2 regions of the Bacillus hominis genome follow, and region 2 is predicted to be linked to the other one. Evidence: predicted binding sites of a transcription regulator. Region 2 holds the regulator's gene; the other holds the start of a gene.
What was found. Region 2 encodes Rex, which represses fermentation and respiration genes when NADH is low (regulators of the CRP and FNR family bind a similar motif). Its sites were predicted from a motif close to TTGTGAAATATTTCACAA; they were not measured.
Positions count from the first base shown of each region.

Region 1: the regulator Rex is predicted to act here: its motif matches at 1,840-1,857, upstream of QUF93_RS08735 (formate/nitrite transporter family protein).

Region 1 is NZ_JAUCFS010000005.1:1,256,130-1,259,347, forward strand. Features, by position in the region: gene QUF93_RS08730 (IS4-like element ISBce2 family transposase) at 1-642, opposite strand, end outside; gene QUF93_RS08735 (formate/nitrite transporter family protein) at 904-1,755, opposite strand; gene QUF93_RS08740 (MeeY/MeeF family manganese export membrane protein) at 1,964-2,758, opposite strand; yybP-ykoY riboswitch at 2,838-3,012, opposite strand; gene QUF93_RS08745 (TrkH family potassium uptake protein) at 3,051-3,218, opposite strand, start outside.
Region 2 is NZ_JAUCFS010000005.1:258,408-261,625, forward strand. Features, by position in the region: gene QUF93_RS03890 (ABC-F family ATP-binding cassette domain-containing protein) at 1-1,208, opposite strand, end outside; gene QUF93_RS03895 (redox-sensing transcriptional repressor Rex) at 1,396-2,025, shown strand; gene QUF93_RS03900 (YdiK family protein) at 2,055-2,246, opposite strand; gene QUF93_RS03905 (CPBP family intramembrane glutamic endopeptidase) at 2,243-2,992, opposite strand.

The sequences.
Region 1 (3,218 bases), 1.0 Mb from region 2:
TTCCTTATCTTGGATCGATTTAAAGTCTTGTAAACGAAAATACCCTAAGTCACGAATATATAGTTCATTCTTTTGTGTCATGTCCATTCGAGTCGCCCCATATGCCTGATCACTTCGTTTTCCTGGTTCAATTTTCACATCAGAAAACTCTCCACTCAACAAGTCATACTCTAATTGAATTTTCACACCAGCTGTATGACTACAGCCTCCGGCACCAGGATAAGTAGCTGCGAATCGATCTGGAACTTGAAAGGTTGTAGAATCAAGGATGCGAATCCGCTCAAAGTAAGCAGAAAGAGAATGAGAAATTGTAGATGATCCTCCAATTTTAGCTTGTAGAAGTGTAGTAAATACATTTCGAAAGAAGGCTACAGAAGCCGAGTTAAATCGTCGATTCAGTCCCTCAGGACTTAATAAAATTCCTGTTGAAGTTTCTAATTGACTACAAAGTTGAGTAAGAGAGGTTGTAGCGATTTGTTGATTTAACCATACACACAAAGATAAAAAATGGTGCCCATGGCACTTACGTTTTCGTTTCATTCCACCTGCTTCTATAGCTAATTGATTAAGTGTAGCGGGAGACATATATCGATATAACTCTTCGGCAAATAAAGACAGCTCTTGTTTTTGATGCATATTCATAAAAAGCACGTCACCCTTTCTCATTAACATAAGAGAATAGTAACGTGCTTTTAAGTTTAAGAATAGTCTAAATCCTTAAGTTGATGGATGTGTGTCGCTACCCCTATATGTTAGATTTCTTGTTTAATGCAACAGTTAAATCAATTTTTTGATTAATTTAATTTAAAACCCCCTAACATATTAGACACATATAATATGTTAGGGGGTTGATTTAATAATATTTTTTAAAATTAGGTCTTGATAACAGACACTTTAGAGTTTCTAATGTTTCATATGTGCTTGTAAAGGAATAATTTCCTCTGTTTGAGCTGCTACTAATTCAGTTTCTTCTTGTTTAGCAACAGGTGCTTTCTTTGTTAAGTAATGATATACCATACCGACAAATACCGATCCGCCAATAATGTTACCGATTGTAACTGGAATTAAGTTATGAATAGCCCCAGCGAAAGTAATTGTATCAGGATGTGGTGAAACTAAAGATAAGGCAAACAATGATAAGTTTGCGATGCTATGCTCATAGCCAGATAAGAAGAATGTGAAAACGAGCATCATTATCATCAATATTTTTGCTGTATCACCTTTTACTTGAGAAGGTAAGAAGCAGGCAAGACATACGAGCCAGTTACATAAAATCGCTTTAAAGAATAATTGTATTGTAGGTGTGTTCATTTTTCCTTCAACGACTGTATTCATTAAATGACCGTGATCGATTGCTCCGAAAATGCCAGTTGCGTAAAATAGTAAGGCAAAGAATAAAGCGCCAGCTAAGTTACCTGCATAACAAGCAACCCAGTTACGAAGTGTATCAGAAATCGTTGTTTCTTTTCGTAAAGTTGCCACTGTGAAATACATTGTATTTCCAGTAAATAATTCAGCACCGCCATACATAATAAGTACGAGAGCAATTCCGAAAAACATGGAGGAAGCTAAATATGTTGCTGGTGAATCTGCAATGTGAAAAAAGTTACCTAATTTAAAACATAGTACAATAACAAAACCGATATAAATACCAGCAAGTGCAGCACGAATGAAATATTGCATTGGGTTTGTATCTATCATTTGCTTTTTGCTCTTAGCCAGTTTGACAACATAATCTAATCCTTGTTCTAGCATGAGTAATACGCTCCTTTAGTACATCGTCTATAAATACTCCTTATATGAATAAAGTACATGGATTTGTTCTCGTTTTCAATAAGTTTGTTCAATATTTCACAAAAAGGACATACATCTGAAAAGGAAGCGTTTACAACGAGTGGTATAATGGGATTTTTTCTGAAAATAGAGAGGGATTGAAATGAGTGAAAAAGAAAAAGCGCTGTAATTACAGCGCTTTTTCGTCTAAATTCTTTTCTACTTTTACTTCTACTTCTTTCGAGAAGAACCAACCGCCAACTGCGATTCCGATTAATACAATCCAGAATGTAAGCTTCCACGGAGTAGATTCTGGGAATGAATGCGGAAGGACACCTAAAGCAGGGTGTGCTAACGTATAAATTGCTAATTTCACACCAACCCAACCTACAATTAAGAATGCTGCAGTTTCAAGTCCTGGTTTACGTTTTAATATTTGTACGAAAGCAGTTGCGGCAAATCGCATTATAACTAATCCGATAAGTCCACCTGTAAAGATAACAATAAATTGACCTGTATCAAGGCTACCAATCGTACCTAATCCTGTTTTCGGTAAAGTTACTGCTAGTGCAACAGCCGCTAAAATTGAATCAACAGCGAAGGCGATATCAGCAACTTCGACTTTAAATACAGTCCACCAAAAGTTCTCTTGTTTTTTCTTTGCTTCTTTTTCTTCTGTCTCTTCATGTGTATTCTTTTTAACATACGTTTTAAATAAGTGATTACCAGCGATAAACATAAGATAAAGGGCACCGATTGCTTGCACCTGCCATACATCGACTAGGAACGAAATCATAAATAGTGATCCGAAGCGGAAAACGAACGCTCCTGCTAATCCATAAAATAGTGCTTTCTTTCGTTTTTCTTCTGGTAAATGTTTTACCATAATTGCGAGAACGAGAGCGTTATCAGCCGCTAAAATCCCCTCTAGTGCAATTAGGATGAGTAATACCCAACCATACTCCAATAATAATGATACATCCATGTACATTCTCCTCTCATTTCTATAAAGACTAAACAAGTGAAGAAGTTCCCCACTGTTTAGTTTCCCCATACTCCTGCATATCAACGGTGGAAGGAATTGGTAAAAACAAAAAAGACCTCTGCCATTGATAGGCAAAGGTCTTGCTAGACATATGTAATGAAAATGCCAACAAAGCCGGAAGAACTAAGTTCTACGTAATGACGACTTTGTTTCCAAGAAATAGTTCTTGGACGCTACTCCCCTTTGGAGATATGCTATTGTATTCTCATTATATGGATAATTTATACGGTTGTCAACCTGTTAAAATATCTTCGTTTGGATATTTTATTTTTCTTTGTTTTTTACGTGCAAATGAAAAGGCTAATGTTAAAGGCCCCATCTTTCCAAAAAACATCATAAAGATAATAATTGTTTTGCCGATGATTGTTAAGTGTGGTGTCAAATTCATGCTAAGGCCGAC
Region 2 (3,218 bases):
GCTTGTTCTTGATCATAATAACCAACGGATACATTTGATCCGAAAGCAACGTCTCCATGTAATAGCTGTAACTTATTCACAATGGATTTTAATAATGTAGATTTCCCAATTCCGTTCGGTCCAACTAAGGCAACACTGTCACCGCGAGTTAAGCGCATATTTACATGTTCAATAATCGGTTCCTGGTAATAGCCAATAGTTGCATCTTTCACTTGTAAAACATCATTTCCACTTTGTTTTTCAATATCGAAGTGGAAGGAAGCTGATTTGGAATCACCTAATGGTCTAGTTAATAATTCCATTCTGTCTAATTGTTTCCGGCGACTTTGAGCACGTTTTGTCGTAGATGCGCGAGCTATATTTTTTTGTACAAAGTCTTCTAGTTTAGCAATTTCATCTTGTTGTTTTTCATAACGCTTCATCTCTTGCTCGTATAGAGCTGAGTTTAAGTCTAAATATTTACTGTAGTTACCAACAAATCGTCTGCTTTCTTTATTCGAAATTTCATATACTTGTGTAACAAGCTTATCTAAGAAATAACGGTCATGAGAAACGATTAAAATTGCGCCAGGATAACCTTGTAAGTATTGCTCAAGCCACGTTAATGTTTCGATGTCTAAATGGTTTGTAGGCTCGTCTAAAATAAGTAAGTCTGGTCTAGTTAATAATAATTTCCCAAGAGCTAATCGAGTCTTTTGTCCACCACTTAATGTAGAAATTGTCGTCTGATGCGTTTCAACTGGGAAGCCAAGACCGCTTAAAATCGAGCGTATATCCGCTTCATACTGATAGCCGCCTTGATCTTTATAATCTAATTGTAATTGGTCATAATCAGCTAATAATTTCTCGTATATAGCCGCATTTGAAAAGTTTTCTTCTTTTCCCATCTCTTGCTCTAGCCTTCGAAGTTTTGTCTCCATCTGCTGTAAGTGTGTAAAGACGGTTAACATTTCATCCCAAATTGTTAAAGACGTTTCTAATCCGGTATTTTGAGCTAAATACCCCATTGAGACATCTTTCGGTTTTATAATTTCACCACCATCATGAGATAACTCGCCAGCTATTATTTTTAATAATGTAGATTTTCCGGCTCCATTTCGTCCGACTAATGCGATACGATCTTTCGTTTGTACTTCCAATTTTATGTTTGCAAGAATCGTTTCTGCACCGTATAATTTCGAAAGCCCATTCACTTGTAATAATATCAATGTTTTCACCTCAAATAATTTCTTAACTTTGCCATGTTTATATTTCTCAATCATACTAAAAATAGTGTATAGTTTAAAATAAAGAGAGAATACTTCTTCTCTTTATTATACAAAGAAATTCATGAGTACTAAACTTCTGTATTTGATTCAAGTATGTGAATAAAGATAGGAAGAGAGGAGAGGTTATATGGATCAGCAAAAAATTCCACAGGCCACTGCCAAACGATTGCCTCTATACTATCGATTTATCCAAAATTTATCTCTTTCTGGTAAGCAACGTGTTTCATCAGCCGAATTGAGTGAAGCGGTAAAGGTTGATTCCGCAACTATTCGAAGAGATTTTTCATACTTTGGAGCGTTAGGAAAAAAAGGATATGGATATAACGTAAATTATTTATTATCATTTTTCCGTGAAACACTCGACCAAGATGATATAACACGTGTAGCACTTATTGGAGTAGGTAATTTAGGGACCGCTTTCTTACATTATAATTTCACGAAAAACAATAATACAAAAATTGAAATGGCGTTTGATGTTAGTGAAGAGAAAGTTGGAACAGAAATCGGGGGAATTCCTGTATATCATTTGGATGAATTAGAAGAACGTTTATCAACTGATATACAAGTGGCAATATTAACGGTACCCGCTACAGTAGCGCAATCTGTGGCAGATAGATTGGCAGAAACGGACGTACATGGTATTTTAAATTTCACACCAGCACGCTTAAATGTGTCAGAGAATATAAGAATTCATCATATTGATTTAGCTGTAGAGTTACAAACGCTTGTTTACTTTTTGAAGAATTATCCACAATAAAACGCAGAGGAGATGACCTCTGCGTTTTATTATTGTTTTTTCTTTGTGAATTTGACTAAGATAAGGCGAAGTGCCAAATTAAAATCAATTGTTGCCATAACTGCAAATAGTATTGTCCACATATTCCAAATTGTATCTGTTACGTTCGTAATGGCGAAGCGTGTAAAGATACATCCAAGAAGAAAGTACAATGCAGCCATGAACAATGGTGAGTTTCTCATACTAAAAATCCTCCGATAAAGCCTTGCATTTTTTCAGCTTCTTTAATCATTTCTTGAATTTGCTCGTTACTTACTACAACTTGAGCGACTGCAACTAATGTATTCATTGCAACATGAGCTGCAATTGGAACGATAATACGTTTCGTTTTTACATATAAAAAGGCGAATACGAGCCCCATAGAAGTGTATACCAATAAGTGAGTAAAATCAAAATGAATCGCCGCGAATACAAGTGAACTAATGATAGCGGCAATAAAGAAGTTGAACTTCTTATAAAGTGTACCGAATAAAATTTTTCTAAATACGATTTCTTCTAAAATAGGTCCTATTATAGATATGACGATAAGGAACCAAGGTGTCGTTCTTGCGATGTCCATAAGCCTTGCTGTATTTTCAGATCCCGGCGTAATCCCTAATAAACGCATTTCGATCATACCGGCAATGCTTTGTGAGAACAGTGCTAAGAAGAAACCAATAAAAATCCATCCAATTGTAGCTGGAACAGTAGAGCGCATTTTATCTAAATGCCTGTCGCGAATGTCTGTTCTGAGTAACCAAAGTACAACGCATAATGCAATGAAAAAGCTAATGATAGCCCAATGACCAGTTATGAGCTGAATCTTTTCCTCTCTAGTAAATCCCCTATTATCGTATAGTCCAGTTTTCAGGAGAAGCGGTAACCCGGCAATGCCTGATAACTGCATTAAAATGTATGTAACGATAATCCACCAATATTGTTTTTTCAAATGGTTTAACCATCCTTTCTAACGCTAGTGTATGAGATAAGGTAGGATAACATGTAAATATGCTACCTACGATATAAACTTTCATTTGAATTATATTTTTTTTGTAAATAAGTATTTGAAAATAAAATAGGAGACAGGAAAAAGTTGTGCGTTTAGCGAAAACAACTTAGGGTGTCTTTCATATTGTAACATACAAGAAGTGGGAACAACGATTCATATAGTAAAG